Regions from separate parts of the Nocardioides sp. 31GB23 genome, predicted to be linked through region 2. Evidence: predicted binding sites of a transcription regulator. Region 2 holds the regulator's gene; each other region holds the start of a gene.
The links. Region 2 encodes LexA, which represses DNA repair genes until DNA is damaged. Its sites were predicted from a motif close to TCGAACANNTGTTCGA; they were not measured.
Positions count from the first base shown of each region.

Region 1: ABKW28_RS09295 (DUF222 domain-containing protein) is a predicted target of LexA. The motif match lies at 1,230-1,245, and genes of this name have one in related genera.
Region 3: ABKW28_RS08120 (alpha-ketoglutarate-dependent dioxygenase AlkB) is a predicted target of LexA. The motif match lies at 4,106-4,121, and genes of this name have one in related genera.

Region 1 covers NZ_JBDYKJ010000023.1:13,455-18,977, forward strand. The annotation lists gene ABKW28_RS09285 (hypothetical protein) at 1-294, shown strand, start outside; gene ABKW28_RS09290 (DUF664 domain-containing protein) at 320-964, opposite strand; gene ABKW28_RS09295 (DUF222 domain-containing protein) at 1,259-2,590, shown strand; gene ABKW28_RS09300 (RNA-binding S4 domain-containing protein) at 2,626-2,886, shown strand; gene ABKW28_RS09305 (lactate 2-monooxygenase) at 2,897-4,060, opposite strand; gene ABKW28_RS09310 (FKBP-type peptidyl-prolyl cis-trans isomerase) at 4,087-4,455, opposite strand; gene lepB (signal peptidase I) at 4,529-5,311, shown strand; gene ABKW28_RS09320 (MFS transporter) at 5,206-5,523, opposite strand, start outside.
Region 2 covers NZ_JBDYKJ010000037.1:39,434-44,956, reverse strand. The annotation lists partial or broken gene ABKW28_RS13330 (methyltransferase domain-containing protein) at 1-870, opposite strand, end outside; gene ABKW28_RS13325 (LysM peptidoglycan-binding domain-containing protein) at 1,039-1,410, opposite strand; gene lexA (transcriptional repressor LexA) at 1,734-2,468, shown strand; gene ABKW28_RS13315 (alkaline phosphatase D family protein) at 2,576-4,273, shown strand; gene ABKW28_RS13310 (alkaline phosphatase family protein) at 4,273-5,523, shown strand, end outside.
Region 3 covers NZ_JBDYKJ010000019.1:37,250-42,772, reverse strand. The annotation lists gene ABKW28_RS08155 (carboxypeptidase-like regulatory domain-containing protein) at 1-428, shown strand, start outside; gene ABKW28_RS08150 (hypothetical protein) at 425-1,351, shown strand; gene ABKW28_RS08145 (nuclear transport factor 2 family protein) at 1,383-1,757, opposite strand; gene ABKW28_RS08140 (hypothetical protein) at 1,909-2,541, shown strand; gene ABKW28_RS08135 (DUF4031 domain-containing protein) at 2,602-2,865, opposite strand; gene ABKW28_RS08130 (hypothetical protein) at 2,935-3,306, shown strand; gene ABKW28_RS08125 (GntR family transcriptional regulator) at 3,272-3,991, opposite strand; gene ABKW28_RS08120 (alpha-ketoglutarate-dependent dioxygenase AlkB) at 4,143-4,769, shown strand; gene ABKW28_RS08115 (hypothetical protein) at 4,862-5,128, shown strand; gene ABKW28_RS08110 (SRPBCC family protein) at 5,173-5,523, opposite strand, start outside.

The DNA of each region.
Region 1 (5,523 bases), on a different contig from region 2:
TTCGTCGACGACATGACCGGCATCGGGCTCTGGCCCCAGTCCACAGATCTCGACGACGTCGATCTGCCGCTGCCGGACGACGTTCGAGGGCGGGTGCAGGAGTGGGTCGATGAGTACGCCGAGCACATCGGCGACCCGTGCTTCGAGTGGACGCCCGAGTACATCTACGACCACGACAAGCGGGGCTACGCACTCAGCCACGAAGTTGGCGAGGCACTGGGCGAAGGGTTCAAGCTCGAGTACAGGTTCGCGACGAACAGACTGCGCAGTGAGGTTCGCTCCAATCAGCACTGAGCGCTACGTGGCAGGTGAACGCGCATCAGTGGTCGCTGGACCCAGGCGTGCTCAACTCGCGTACAACGTCGAACTGGCCCGCATGGCGGGCGTACTCCGCGAGAACGTGGAAGCAGATCCACTCCAAGGTGGGAGGGTCATCGGTGAACCTGCCACCGACACGGGCGCGTTCTTCGAGACCGTGGGTGTCGAGAGCCTTTCGTGTGCGCCGGCCCATGTCGCGCAGGAGGGCGGCGATGTCTTCTGCCGCTGCTCCGTCAGCGACTCGCCAAGCAGGGACGATGCCCGTCGGTGCGGAGTCGACCGATGGGTCGTCAACGTTCCAGTCGCCCCAGGGGTCAGGGACTCGCTCGCCCAGGAATCCCCAGACGAACCAGCGCTGTTCCATGTGGAGGAGATGGCTCAGCAGTTCGATGGGCGACCATCCGCTGGGCAGTCGTGACGCCGTTCGTTCTGACAGCGGGAGTCCGAGGACACCATCGATGATGTCCTCTCGCAGCCAGTCCAGGTAGTCCGCCCAACGCTCTGCGCCACTGGGACCGTGCTTGGCAGGCTCCCGGGGATTGCGGCTCGTGCGTCGGTCTTCGGTCATGACGCGCAGAGTACGGCCGCTGCCCGGACGCTCGCCGAGCTGACGGTGGTCGGACGACAAGGGCTTGTAGTCCCTCATGTTGGACGCCACCGCTGATCGGCAGTCGAGTGATGCGCGTCCAGTCGTCCTCGACTCGCTCGACCCGCCCTCCCATCACGTGGCAGAGCCGGGTGCACGACCCGACGGCCCGGATGGGTCGTGGCCGGTGGACCTGTCTCCTGGAAGTGGCTCTCCGGCGACGGGCCGGCCAGGTGGGGCCAGGGGTCGAGGGGTGCGCGGGGTCCCGCCAGGAGGGCGGTGACGGCTCTGAGAGCGCGAAGGCGGGGTCGTCACACCCTTGCAGTCGAACACGTGTTCGAGTAGAGTGTCGGCATGGCACTCGCTCCCACACCCGGTCTCGACCTGGCCGACCTCTCCGAGGTCGAGCTGGTCGAGGTGCTGCGCGCGGCCGAGGAGGAGAAGTGCCGCCTCGAGGCGTTGCAGGTCGAGGTGACGGCGCGGCTCGACGAGGTCGTACGCCGCCGCCACGCCGCAGCCGGTGTGCGCGCGGAGAAGCAGGGCGCCGGGGTGGCCTCGCAGGTCGCCCTGGCCCGGCGGGAGTCGCCCAACCGGGGCGCCCGCCACCTCGGGCTGGCGAAGACCCTGGTGGCCGAGCTGCCGCACACCCTGGCCGCGATGCGCTCCGGGTGGTGCACCGAGTGGCGCGCCACCCTGGTCGCCCGCGAGACCGCCTGCCTCTCGCTCGAGGACCGTCGCCGCATCGACGCGGAGCTGATGGCCGACCCGGCCACCACCGACGGCTGGGGCGACCAGCGGTTGGTCGCCGCGGCGCGGGCCCGGGCCTACGAGCTCGACCCGCACGCCGCCCTGAAGCGCTCGCGCAGGGCCGAGGGCGAGCGGCACGTCTCGCTGCGACCCGCGCCCGACACGATGACCTACCTGACCGCGCTGCTCCCGGTCGCCCAAGGAGTCTCGGTCTACGCCGCCCTGACCCGCGCCGCCGACCAGGCCCGTGCCGCTGGTGACGAGCGCTCCCGTGGCCAGGTGATGGCCGACGCCCTGGTCGCCTCCCTGACCACCCCCACCAGCTCAGAGTCCGCCGAGCCGGCGCCAGTTCCTGGCCCGGTGCCGGTGGCGGTCAACCTGACCGTCTCCGATGCCACCCTGCTCGGTGGCGGCCACCAGCCGGGCTGGATCGCCGGGTACGGCCCGGTGCCGGCCGGGGTCGCTCGTGACCTGGTCGCCACCGCCCTGGCGGAAGCACAAGTCACGCTGCGGCGGCTCTACACCACCAGCAGCGGTGCCCTCGTCGCGATGGACTCCCGCTCCCGCACTTTCCCGGCGTCGCTGGGGCTGTTCATCGACCTGCGCGACCAGTCGTGCCGCACCCCCTGGTGCGACGCACCCATCCGGCACCACGACCACGTCGTCCCCGACCACGCCGGCGGTCCCACCAGCGCAGTGAACGGTCAAGGGCTGTGCGAGGCCTGCAACCAGGCCAAGGAAGCCCCCGGCTTCGCCGCCACCACCCATGACGGCGTCGTCACCACGACGACCCCCACCGGCCACCAGGCCCGCTCCAGAGCACCCGCCCTGCCACCCGGCGACCCACCGGCCCGGGAGCCCCGGGGGCTGGGTCCCGTGGTCCACCTCTACCGCCACCACCTCCCAGTCGTCCTCGCCGACGACTTCCAGGCGGCCTGAGGGGCGCGCCGTCGCGCGAGTGGTTGACTGGGGGAGTGCCTGAACCAGTGGAGCCCTTCGACGTCCCCGTCCGCGAGGAGTCCGTCATCCGCCTGGGCCAGTTCCTCAAGCTGGCCAACCTGATCGAGTCGGGCTCGCAGGCCAAGGAGGTCGTCGCCTCCGGCGAGGTGCTGGTCAACGGCGAGGTCGAGACCCGTCGCGGTCGCCAGCTCACCATGGGTGACGTGGTGCGGCTCGGACCGCAGGCGGCGCGCGTCGCCGACGAGGCGTCGTACGACGACGGGCTGCCCTGGTAGCGGCCGGGACTCAGCCCCGCACCAGTGCCTCCGGGCCCAGGTCGCGGTGGCTGGCGTAGCCGGCGTTGCCCAGCGTCAGGTCGAGCTCGGCCAGCAGGCAGCGCAGCACGTGCTCGACACCAGGTTGCCCGCCCAGGGCCAGGCCGTAGAGGTAGGGCCTGCCCAGCAGCACCGCCTCGGCGCCCAGCGCCAGGGCCTTGAACACGTCGGGGCCCGAGCGCACGCCCGAGTCGAAGAGCACGCACAGGTCGTCGCCGACGGCCTCGGCGATGCCGGGCAGCACGTCGAGGGAGGCCACCGCGCCGTCGACCTGGCGGCCGCCGTGGTTGGAGACCACGATGCCCTCGACGCCGTGGTCGCGGGCCAGCCGCGCGTCGCCGACGTGCTGGACGCCCTTGAGCACGATCGGGCCGGGCCAGCGCTCGCGCAGCCACGGCAGCTGGTCCCAGCTCAGGCCGGGGTTGGGGAAGACGCCGGCGAACGCGATGCCGGCGCCGACCGGGTCCTCGTCGGCCGGCTTCTCGAGGCGGGCGTTGAAGACCGGGTCGGTGGTGTAGGAGGCGATGCCCTGGTTGGCCAGGAACGGCAGGTAGCCGCGGTCGAGGTCCTGGGGGCGCCAGCCCAGCATCGTGGTGTCGAGGGTGACGACGAGGTGGGTGTAGCCGGAGGCCCGGGCCCGCGCCAGGAAGCTCTCGCAGAGCTCGGGGTCGGAGGGCCAGTAGAGCTGGTACCACCGGGCGCCGTCGCCGGAGGCCTCGGCGACCTGCTCGATCGAGTGGTCGGCCTGCGTGGACTGCACGAACGGCAGCCCCATCGCGGTCGCCGCGCGGGCGCTGGCCAGCTCGCCGTCGGGGTGGGCGAGGGTCTGCACCCCCACCGGCCCCAGCAGCACCGGGGCGGCCATCGCGGTGCCGAGCACCTCGGTGGACAGCTCGCGGGTGGCGTGGTCGCGCAGCATCCGCGGCACGATCCGCCAGCGCTCGAAGGCGGCGACGTTGGCGCGCGCCGTCGAGCCCCCGCCCGCGCTCGGCACGATGTAGCCGAGCGGGGCGGGGTCGAGCACCTGGGCCGCAGCGGTCTCCAGCGATGCCAGGTCGGTGGTGATCGCCGGCGTGGTGCCGCCGATCATCCCGTCGACGTAGATCGAGATCTGGTGGTCTCCGAAGTGGCCCATGTGCTCGAGGGGTGCTCAGCCGGTGCTCAGGAGACGCCGAGCAGGTCGACGACGAAGATCAGTGTCTCGCCGGGCTTGATGACCCCGCCGGCGCCGCGGTCGCCGTAGCCCAGGTGCGGCGGGATCACGAGCTTGCGGCGGCCGCCGACCTTCATGCCCTGCACGCCCTGGTCCCAGCCGCTGATGACCTGGCCGATGCCGAGGCGGAACTGCAGCGGGGTGCCGCGGTTGTACGACGCGTCGAACTCCTCGCCGGTGGAGTGGGCCACGCCCACGTAGTGCACCGACACGGTCTGGCCGGAGGAGGCCTCGGCGCCGTCGCCGACGGTGACGTCGGTGACCACGAGGTCGGCGGGCGGGTCGAAGTCGGGGAAGTCGATCTCAGGCTTGTCCATGGGTCAGACCCTAGTGCCCGGCGGGTAGGGTCTGCCGCGACCGGTGGGGTGCCGGCGCAGTGAAGGAGGGCACGTGCCGGACGAAGCGTCAGCCGCCGACAGGGCAGGCAAGCGCCACTCGATGCCGTTGTGGCAGGAGTCGCTGCTGCTGATGGGGCTGGCGGTCGTGCTCGCGCTGGTGGTCAAGACCTTCCTGGTGCAGGCCTTCTACATCCCCTCGGGGTCGATGGAGCCCGGCCTGGAGGTCAACGACCGCATCCTGGTGCAGAAGGTCTCCTACTGGACCGGTGAGCCGCAGCGCGGCGACGTCGTCGTCTTCGAGGACCCCGGCAGCTGGCTGAGCCCCGCTGAGTCGGCCGGTCCCACCGGGGCCGTGGCCAGCACGCTGAGTCGGATCGGGCTCTACCCCGCCGGCGGCCACCTGGTGAAGCGCGTCATCGGCGTCGCCGGCGACACCATCACCTGCTGCGACGACCAGGGCCGGCTGCTGGTCAACGGCGAGCCGCTCGACTCCAGCGTCTTCACCCGCAACGACCGCGACTGCGACGGCCCGATGATCGCCTCGTGCGAGTGGTCGGCCGGCCCGGTGCCGGAGGGCTCGGTCTTCGTGATGGGCGACCACCGCGACGACTCCGCCGACTCCAGCTTCCACCTGCGCTGCGACGTCTCCGAGGAGCGCGAGCGCCGCCGGGGCGACCGGGCCGAGACCGACGCCGACGCCGAGGCAGGCGGCTGCGACGCCACCGACGCCTACGTGGCCACCGACCTCGTGGTCGGCAAGGTCTTCGCCCGGGTCTGGCCCGCCAGCAGGTTCTCGCTGCTCGACAAGCCCGACGCCTTCGACGCGCTCGACTGACGGCGCACCTGCGTCTCGGCCACGAGCAGCACCAGCAGTCCCGCCGTCGTCACCAGGGCGCCGGCCCACAGCGGTGAGGCGTAGCCGAGACCAGCGGTGATGGTGACCCCGCCGATCCAGGCCCCGAAGCCGTTGCCGACGTTGAAGGCGGCGATGTTGGCGGCGGAGGCCATGGTCGGTGCGTCGCCGGCGTGCTGCATCACGCGCATCTG
Region 2 (5,523 bases):
CCCCCCCCCCCCCCCCCCCCCCCCCCCCCCCCCCCCCCCCCCCCCCCCCCCCCCCCCCCCCCCCGGTCGTGCCGGGCGCTGCGCGACGACCTGCCACAGCGCGCCGAGCCGGAGGAACGGCTCCTGGTCGCACAGCGCGAGCTCGAGGCGCTCCAGCGCCGCGAAGTAGACCGGGTCGGCCTTGAGGGTGTCGTCGGCGAGGTAGTCGTTGGCGACGCGAGCGGCGTACCGCCCGACCACCTCGAGCCCGGCGTCCACCAGGAGGCCCTCGACCTCCTCGGGGGGCACCGCCCGGGCGGTGGTGGCGAAGGTGGCCGACTCCATGTCGTCGCGCTCGAGCTGGTCGAGCGCCGCCTCCGGGCCCTCGCGCACCAGCCGGCCGAGCACCCGGGCGGCGGGGTTGGGCGCCATCACCGAGACCCGTCCGCCGGGGCGCGCCGCCCCCGCCAGACGTCGCACGTCGGCAGCGCCGGTCTCGGCGGGGCGGTAGTGCACCACGAAGTGGCACAGCACCAGGTCGAAGCCGCCGCCGACCGCGCCCAGGTCGTCGATGGACCCCTCGACGGTCACCAGCCACTCCCCCACCCCGGCCGACTCCGCACGCGAGCGGGCCTCGGCGAGCCAGGAGGCCGCGGGGTCCAGGACCGTCACCTGGTGACCCATCCGGGCCAGCGCGACCGCGTCGCGCCCGTCGCCGCCGCCCACGTCGAGCACCCGCAGCCCACCGTCGGTCCCACCCAGCGCCTGGGCCTGGCGGCGCAGCGTCTCGCGCACCACGCTGAACCGCAGCCGGCCCCACGGCGCCTCGCACCAGGCCTGCCACTGCGCCAGTCGTTCCTCGAACACGTCGTCGTCGCGAGCCGCACCCATGCCCCCACCCTGACCGAGGCGCACCCGGACATGGCGCGAGGGGCGGGCCCACTGCGGGCCCGCCCCTCGTCTTTCCCCTGGTTTCGCCGGCCGGGGTCGAGGCGACCGGCGAAAATCGTGGGCGGCCAGGTGGCCGCCGTGCCCGGACCTCACGCCCGGGCGTCCGGCTCAGCCGGCCGGGACGACCAGCCGCTGACCGGTGACCACCAGGCCACCGTCGAGGGAGTTGAGCCGCTGAATGCGCTCGATGACCTCACGCACGTCGCCGGCCTCGGCACGCTCGGCAGCGATCGCCCACAGCGTGTCGCCCGTGCCGACGGTGATCATCTCGGTCGCCGGGGTGGGACCGGACTCGCTGGTGGCCACCGAGCCGCCGGCCAGGACGACGCCCACCAGGGCGACGAGCAGCAGGCCGAGCGCCAGCACCACGAGCCGGCCGCGGCGGGTCAGCCGGACGGGGGCAGGGGTGGTGGCAGGGGTGGTGCGGGCCGGGCGCAGGCGGAGCTGGGCCGGGGTGGCGGTGAGGGTCATCGTGCTCATCTGGACCTCCTGGGGAAGGGGGTGGTCGGGTGGTCGATCGCTGCGAGGTGATGTCTACCGACGACCACCGACAGTCCCGCTCGAACCGGCCATCAGGCACCGGATCGACCAGGTGTTCGATCGAACACATGAGCGAGACTAGATCAGGTGTTCGACGCACGCAAGGGGTCTGGTGAACAATTGTTCGAGACGGTGAGGGCGGCCCGCAGCTCGCGACACGCAGTCGAACAGATGTTTGAAGTCGGACGCGTGCGGCGATAACGTGGCCCCACGACCATCCGAGCGGACTCCCCGGCTCGGGCCTCGCGCACGAAAGGCACACGATGGCGACCAAGGACGGCGGCCCCCGCAAGCGGGGCGTCGCAGAGCTGCCCGACGGGCCCCCCGACGCGACCGGCCTGACCCCGCGTCAGGTCAAGGTGCTGGCCTGCATCAAGGAGGCCATCGAGACCCGCGGCTACCCGCCGAGCATGCGCGAGATCGGCCAGGCCGTCGGCCTGACCAGCACGTCCAGCGTCTCCCACCAGCTCAAGGTGCTCGAGGAGAAGGGCTTCCTCAAGCGCGACCCCCACCGCCCCCGCGCCCTCGAGGTCTTCCTGCCCGAGCTGATGGCCCGGCGCAAGGCGATCTCCTCGGCCGACGAGAGCTCGGTCGACGAGACCGACATCGGTAACACCATGCCGGCGGCCTCCTACGTGCCGGTCGTGGGCCGGATCGCCGCCGGTGGCCCGATCCTGGCCGAGGAGCGCGTCGAGGCGGTCTTCCCGCTGCCGCAGCAGCTCGTCGGCGACGGCCAGCTGTTCCTGCTCGAGGTCTCCGGCGACTCGATGATCGACGCCGCGATCTGCGACGGCGACTACGTGGTGATCCGCCAGGAGCAGACCGCCAGCAACGGCCAGATGGTCGCCGCCCTGATCGGCGAGGAAGCCACCGTCAAGACCTTCCAGCGCAAGGACGGCAAGGTCTGGCTGCTGCCCCACAACGACGCCTACGAGCCCATCGACGGCACCCACGCCTCGATCCTGGGCGTCGTCACCGCCGTGCTCCGCAGCGTCTGAGCCCCACCACCGACCCGCCACCGACCCGCCGTCGAACCGACGGTGAACAGTGGGTGTCGACACCCCCGTCCGCGTCACGCGGGCGGGGTTTCGTCGTTGGATGAGGCGTGACCCCACCCCAGAGCCCGACCTCGACCTCGCTCGCCCGGCGTACCGTGCTGGCCGCCGGAGGCGCCGGCAGCGTCGCGATCGCCGCCGGCAGCGGCGCCCTGCCGGCCGCCCAGGCGGCCCGGGCCCGCCACGACGTCTTCGCCCACGGGGTCGCCTCGGGCGACCCGCTGCCGCGCGCGGTGCTCATCTGGACCCGGGTCACCCCCACCCGCGCCGCCACCCCGGGCTCCGGCAAGGGCCCGCGGCTGGGGGTGCGCTGGGAGGTCGCCACCGACCGCCGCTTCCGCGACGTGGTGCGCCGCGGCCGCTTCGTCACCAGCGCCGCGCGCGACCACACCGTCAAGCTCGACGTGCGCGGCCTGCGGCCCGCGACGACCTACTACTACCGCTTCACCGCTCGCGGCCAGCGCAGCCCCGTCGGCACCACCCGCACCGCCCCGGCCAAGCGCGCCACGCCAGCCAACCTGCGCTTCGGCGTGGTCTCCTGCGCCAACCTGCAGGCCGGCTGGTTCAGCGCCTACCGGCTGCTCGCCGAGCGCGACGACCTGCACGCGGTGCTGCACCTGGGCGACTACCTCTACGAGTACGCCCCCGGCCAGTACGGCATGGGCCAGGACAACGTCGACGTCCGCGCCCACGACCCGGCCCGCGAGATGGTCTCGCTGTCCGACTACCGCCGCCGGCACGCGCAGTACAAGACCGACCCCGACCTGCAGGCGCTGCACGCGAGGTACGCCTGGATCGTGACCTGGGACGACCACGAGGTCACCAACGACCAGTGGCGCAAGAACGCCGAGAACCACGACGACAGCGAGGGCGACTACCTCAAGCGGCGCGCCCGCGCCCACCGCGCGTACGACGAGTGGATGCCGGTGCGCATGGACGGCACCGCCTCGCTGGGCGACGGCGCGCGGCTCTACCGGCGGCTGCGCTTCGGCGACCTGGCCGAGATCAGCATGCTCGACCTGCGCACCTACCGCTCCCAGCAGGTCGCCACCCCGGTCGTCGACGCCGAGGTCAACGACCCGTTGCGCACCATCACCGGCAACCGGCAGATGGAGTGGCTCAAGGACTCCCTGACCCGGGGCGACCACGCCCCGCAGTGGAAGGTGATCGGCAACCCGGTGATGATCGCGCCCGTCACCTTCGCCGACCTGCCCAACGAGCTCATCGACCCCGTCAACAACGTCACCGGGCTGCTGCCGCAGGACGGCGCGCCGTACAACGTCGACCAGTGGGACGGCTACACCGCCGACCGGCGCGAGGTCTTCGCCCACATCCGCGACCACCAGGTCAAGGACGTGGTCTTCGTGACCGGCGACATCCACTCCGGCTGGGCCTGCGACCTGCCGCTGGACACCTCGGCCTACCCGGTGCTCGGCGACTCGGTCGGCGTCGAGCTCGTCTGCTCCTCGGTGACCTCCAACAACCTCAAGGACATCACCGGCCAGCCCGCGCTGACCCCGGTGGTGGAGGCCGCGATCCAGGCCAACAACCGCCACATCAAGTACCTGAACTTCGACGACCACGGCTTCTCGGTGCTCGACATCACCGCCGAGCGCACCCAGATGGACTGGTTCGTGATCGGCGCGCGCGACGACAAGCAGACCACCGCGACGCACGACGCGTCGTTCGAGACCCTCGCCGGCACCAGCACGGTGCGGCGCGTGGCGACCCCGGTCGGAGACCGCTGATGTGCGAGCCCAGCACGCCCCGCCGCACCGACGGCCAGGCACCCTTCGACCGTGGGCTCGGCGAGATCCGCGCCGGGCGGCGTACGGTCCTGACCGCCGCGGCCTCGGGCCTGGCGTTCTCGACGCTCGCCGGCATTGACCCGGCCGTGGCTGCCGGCCCCGCGACCCGCAAGCGCGCCTACGTGCTCGTCGTCGACGGCTGCCGGCCCGAGGAGATCGACAGCGGCCTGACGCCCAATCTGCTGGCGCTGCGCGAGGGCGGCGTGCACCACCCGCGGGCCACGTCGATGCCGGTGATGGAGACCATCCCCAACCACACGATGATGATGACCGGGGTGCGGCCCGACCGCAGCGGCGTGCCGGCCAATGCCGTCTACGACCGCGAGCTGGGCGACGTCCGCACCCTCGACCGGCCCTCCGACCTGCGCTTCCCCACCGTCATCGAACGCCTCAACCGGCGCGGACTGCGCACCGGCACGGTGCTGAGCAAGGAGTACCTCTACGGCATCTTCGGCGAGCGGGCCACGCACCGCTGGGAGCCGTTCCCGATCGTGCCGATCTCGGGGCACGCCCCTGACGAGTTCACGATGCGCGCGACGCTCGACATGGTCGAGACGTTCGACCCGCACCTGGTCTTCGTCAACCTCGGCGACGTCGACCGGCTCGGGCACACCGACCTCACCGGGCCCACCACCCTCGAGGTCGCGCGCCGGCTCGCGCTGGTCAACACCGACCGGCTCGTGGGCGACTTCGTGGCCGAGCTGAAGAGCTCGGGGCGCTGGGAGCACTCGATCGTCATCGTGCTGGCCGACCACTCGATGGACTGGTCCTACCCCGACCGCATCGTCTCGCTGCAGGGGCCGCTCTCCGAGGACCCGTTCCTGGCCGGGCGCTTCGCGATCGCCGACAACGGCGGCGCCGACCTCGTCTACTGGACCGGCCCGCGCGCCCAGCGCGACAAGGCCGTACGCCGCATCCGCCGCATCGCCTCCGACGTGCCCGGCGTGCTGAAGGCCTGGGACCGCCGCGCCGACTGGCTGCGCCTGGGCCCCGAGTCGGGCGACGTGGTGGTCTTCTGCCGGGCCGGCTGGCGCTTCAGCGACCCCGACGTCTTCTCCAACCCCATCCCCGGCAACCACGGCCACCCCGCGACCCGCGCCATCCCGTTCTTCATCGGCGGCGGGCACCGCTCGGTCACCCCCGGCACGGTCTCCCCACGCCACGCCCGCACCACCGACGTCGCCCCCACC
Region 3 (5,523 bases), on a different contig from region 2:
AGGACGACCTGGCCAGCAGCTTCACCTGGACCAAGCGTGGCGCGACGATCACCGGCGCCGTGGTCGACCAGGAGCACCCCGACGCCGGCATGGAGGACGTGCTGGTGCAGGCCTTCAGCGCCGCGGGGGCGCTCCTCGGCTCGGCGACGACCGACGACGAGGGGATCTTCACCGTCACCGGCCCGATCACCTCCCAGGAGGGGATCACCGTCAAGATCCAGCCGGGAGGGGCCAACCCGCCCTACCTGCAGGGCACCTTCTACTGCAAGTACGCCGCCGCCGAGACGGACGGGGTCCGGGTGCGGACCGGTGAGGACACCGTCGTCGGGATCCTCGAGCTGCCCCAGCTGCCCACCTCGCAGCAGGACAACAAGTCCAACTGCGGCCCCGACGCCACCGCTCCTCGCGCGCCACGACCTGGACGATGACCCCAGGTACCGGCATCGACCTGCGCCTGGTGCGGGCGCGGCCCTGCGTCGCCCGGGTGCGCTGGTGGTCCGCCGACGGGCGCCTCGCGGGCGACAAGCGGGTGCACGACACGACCACGCTGCTGCGGGTCCCGCCCGGCTCCTGGCGCGTCGAGGTCGAGGACGCCCGCTCCTCGCACGACCCGGCCCGGCTCGCCCCCGGACGGGCGCAGGTGGAGGTCCGTGCCGGCTGGCGCACCGCCGCGGAGGTCCGCCTGGCGCCCGGCGCCACCGTGACCGGCAGCGTGCGCACCGCAGCCGACGGCCGCGCCCGTCAGGCGCTCGTGGAGGCGACGACCCCCGACGGCACCCGGGTGCACACCCGCTCCGACGCCCTCGGGGTCTTCACCCTGGCGGGGCTCCCGAGGGGCGTCGACCTGCTCGTCGGCGCCCGCAGCCGCTGGCACCAGGCCACTCCCCTGCTGGTGCGCATCGGCCCCGCCCCGGCTCCGCGGCTGGTGCTGCGCCTGGCCCAGCCCCTGCTCGGCGCCTCGCGTCCCGGCGGGGTCGACCCCGTCGTCGGCGGTGCGCTGCGCGGCCTCGTGCTCGACGCCGACGGCGAGCGGGCGTCGTACGCCGCGGTGGTGGAGCTGCGCGACGCGCGCGGCACCCTGCTGGCCCGCACCCGCTCCGACCGCGAGGGACGCTTCGTGGTCGGCGGCGACCTGCCCGACCGCGCCGGCCTGACCGTGGTGGTCAAGTCGGGGCCCGGCGACGTCGTGGTCGACCGCGTGCACCTGCGCGGCCTCGCCGTCGGGGCCGGCCAGCTGGTCGACCTCGGCACGGTGCGCCTGACCCGCTCGCCACGACGGCCCCGGCCGGCGCGCGCCAGCCTCCCGCGCGCGAGCGCGGCGTCGCTGCGGCTGCCGAGCACCCGCGTCTGAACCGCCGGCTCGGAGACGGCTCAGCGCCGGCTCAGGAGACGGTCATGTCGGCGTCGGACCAGAAGGCGCGCATGCTGGTGATCCGCCCCTCGTCGTCGAAGGTCATCACGTCGAAGGGCGCCAGGGTGAAGGTCGCACCGTCGGTGGTGGTGCGGACCTCGAAGTGGAAGGCCGCCTCGCCCCCGGCGATGCGGCACTCGACGAGCCTCGTCTCCTGCTGCAGCCCCTCGAGGGTGCCGTAGAAGGCGGCGATCTCCTCGCGGGTGGTGCGCACCGCGGAGCCGACCGGGTCCTCGACGGTGGCTCCCGGCGCGAAGAGGTCCACGATCTCGGCAGCGGTGCCGCTCGCCACCAGGGCCACGTAGGACTCCACGACCTCACGGATCCGCTCGTTGCTCGCTGCCACGTCCACTCCTTCTACGTCGTCGTCGACACCGACCAGAACACGTTCCAGTTCGGTGGGGTGCGGCGAGAGTAGCGTGCGCGGGCCGGGCGCGTTTGAATGGCTCCTCCGGCACTGCCGGCACCACCGTCCGTCGATCGAGGAACGCCCGCACATGCTGCACGACCCCCGGCCCTGGTGGCCCCTGACCGACGCCGACGACCTGCGCGAGGAGCTGGTGGCGGCCTACGCCTCCCCCCAGCGCGGCTACCACGACGTCCAGCACCTGGTCGAGGTGCTGACCCGCCTCGACGAGATCGGCGAGCACGGCGCGGTCGTGCGGCACCTGCCCGTGGTGCTGGCGGCGTGGTTCCACGACGCGGTCTACGACGGCGAGCGCGACGCCGAGGAGCGGTCCGCGGCGTGGGCGGAGGACTCGCTGGCCGGTCGGGTCGAGGACGACCTGGTCGAGGAGGTGGCGCGGCTCGTGCGCCTGACCGAGACGCACACGCCCGAGGACGACGACACCTCCGGCTGCCTGCTCTCCGACGCCGACCTGGCGATCCTGGCCGCCCCGCGCGAGCGCTACGACGAGTACGTCGCCGCGGTGCGCGCGGAGTTCGCCCACCTCGACGACGCGACCTTCGCCCAGGGCCGCGCGCAGGTGCTGGTGGGGCTGGCGCGGAAGCCGGCGCTCTTCCACACCGCCTACGCACGCGAGCGCTGGGAGGCGCCGGCGCGCGCCAACCTGGAGGCCGAGCTGGCGCGCCTGGGCGTCCATGAGGTCCCCGACCGCGAGGTGTCCTGAGGCGGTTCGGGCCGGGTCGGGGCGAAGTTCGGGCCGGGTCGGGGCGAAGTTCGGGCCGGGTCAGCGGGGGCGCTTGCGCCGGCGCAGGCCGGCGGCGACCAGGCGGGCCACCAGCTCGCGGCTGCTGACCGGCGCGGCGCCCGCGGCGACCACGTCGTCGTACCACTCGGAGGGCACGTCGTAGTGGTCGCGGTCGAAGCCGCGCTCGGGGATCCCGAGCAGGCGGGCGAAGGCGTGCAGCTCGTCGAAGGAGGTGTCGCTGGCCACGTGCGACCACAGGCGACCGTGCCCGGCCGCGTTGGGCGGGTCGATGAGGATGCCCACGCCCGCCACCCTACGAGCCGCCGGGCAGTGCCGCGCCGGTGCGACTTGCCCCGGGGGGACAATGGGCACGTGGACGACACCCTGATCTTCGATGCCCGGGCCCGGGTGCTGGCCGACCTCCAGGCCCGCGGCCACGCGACCCCGGGGGCCGTCTCGCTCCTCGAGGACGCCGTCTCCTCCCGCACCTGGTGGGCCGAGCAGTGGCCCGAGGGGGTGGTCTACGTCGCCGGGCTGGTGGCCCAGGACGTGCAGGACGCGCTGCTCGAGCAGGTGGGCCGCTGGCCGCTGTGCCTGGGCTGCGGCGACGCCCCGGAGCACGCGCTCTACATCCACCCCGACCTCGGCGGGCCGGACCCGACGTGGGTGTGCGAGGAGTCCGGGACCGCGGTGGCGGCGCTGGGGACCCTCAGCAGTCCTGGCCCAGCTGGACCCACAGCGTGAACCGGTCGGCGCGGTAGACCGTCCGTGAGACCTCGACGACCTTGTCGTCGCACAGCGCACGCCGGGAGTGGCGCAGCACCACGCTGAACGGCTCGACCTCGAGCAGCCCCGCCTCCTCGGCGGTCGCCTTGTCGGCGGTGATGGAGTCCTCGGCCCAGGTCGGGCGCAGGCCCCGGGCGTCGAGGGAGTCGTAGAGGCTGGTGGGCATCCCCTGCTGCAGGAACCCCGGCAGCAGCACCTCGTTGAGGTAGGCGTCCTCGAGGCACATCGGCACCCCGTCGGCCCGGCGCAGCCGGCGCCAGTGGATGACCGCGTCGCCCTCGGTCAGCGACAGGGCCCGGGCCACGCCCGGCCCGGCCTGCTCGCGGCGGGCCAGCAGGGTCTGCGACTCGGCCAGCAGGCCGCGACGCGTCATCTCCTCGGTGTAGCCGGTGATCTTGCTGGCGGTGCGCCGGGGGCGCGCCACGAAGGTGCCCCGCCCGGGGATCCGCTCCAGGAGCCCCTCCACGACCAGCGCGTCCATCGCCTGGCGCACCGTCATCCGGGCCACGCCGAAGCGCTGGACCAGCTCGCGCTCGGAGGGGGCGGGCGAGCCGGGCGAGCTGCTGCCCACCAGGGTCCGCACGTACTCCCGCACCTGCACGTGCTTGAGGGCACGTCCCGGGGGAGCCATCACGTCGTCCACGCCTGGCAGACTAGACAGGTCCGGCGCCCTGCGTCCGGGCTTTCCCGGGATTGGGCCAACGACCGGGCCCGCGACCGGACGCGGTACCGGGCCGACGACACGCCGCGGACCATCTCGAACACGCGTTCGAGATGCGTCGTACGATGGGGCCATGGACTTCCAGACCACGCTCTTCGCGGCGCCGTCCGGCGGGGTGCCCGCCCTGGTCGAGGGCCTCGCCGGTCTCGAGCGCCACCACCTGGGCCAGGGCGCCTGGGTCGACGTGCTCCGCTCCTGGCTGCCCGAGCCCGACGACGTGATGAGCAGCCTCGTCGAGCAGGTGCCCTGGCGCGCCGAGCGACGCCAGATGTACGACCGACTCGTCGACGTGCCGCGCCTGCTGCACACCTACATGATCGGTGAGGAGCTGCCCCACCCGGTCCTGACGCAGGCCAGGCAGGCGCTGAGCGAGCACTACCTGCCCGAGCTGGGCGAGCCGTTCCGCACCGCGGGCTGCTGCTACTACCGCGACGGGCGCGACTCGGTGGCCTGGCACGGCGACACCATCGGGCGGGGCAGCACCCAGGACACGATGGTGGCCATCGTCTCGGTGGGCGACCCGCGCAAGCTGCACCTGCGGCCGCGCGGCGGTGGCGAGAGCCGGGTCTTCGAGACCGGCCACGGCGACCTGCTGGTCATGGGCGGCAGCTGCCAGCGCACCTGGGAGCACGCGGTGCCGAAGGTCGCGCACGCCGGCCCGCGGCTCTCGGTCCAGTTCCGCCCGCTCAACGTCTTCTAGTCCTCGACGGGTATGGCGCCGCGGGCGGCACAGGCGTTCAATGGAGGGTTCCAGGGCGTCGCTCGGGACGCCTTCGAGACGGAGGTACCCCCATGAGCAACCAGGACCCGCACGCCGGCGGGACCGGTCGGCACCGCCAGCACCACGAGCGCCCGCCGGCGGGCCACGTGCGCGGCGACCACCCCGTCGGGGCCAGCACCGACCCCTCGATGGGGTTCGGCACCTCGCCCGAGGACCGGCTTCACCTGCCGGAGACGCCGCTGGACTCCGGCAGGCGCGCCGGTAGCACGATCTGGCTGCTGGTCGCCCTCGCCGTGGTGGCCGTGCTGGTGGCCGCCCTGGCCGTCGCCCTGCTCTGAGCCGCGGGCGGCCTCAGCAGGTGACGGCCGTGGGGGCCTGGGGCTCAGCCTCGGCGGTGTCGCGTCACGCACCACACGAGGAGCAGCGCCAGCAGCCCGGCACCCACCTGGGGGCCGTAGCTGCGCAGCAGCACCGGCAGCACGGTCGAGCCCAGGTCGAGCGCCTCGTCGCCGGTGCCCGCCGACGAGGGGGCCGACGACACGGGCCGGGGCGGCTCCGGGCTGGAGGCCGGCTCCGGCTCAGGCACGCCCGGGTCCTGACCCATGTGCTTGCCCGGAGGGGCGGGCGCCGCAGGGGGCGGCGTGTCGGCCTGCTCCGGCTCCTGGGGCGCCGCGAGACGCTGCTCGAGGCAGCTGACGAACTGGCCCAGCAGCTTGTCGGAGACGTCCTGCAT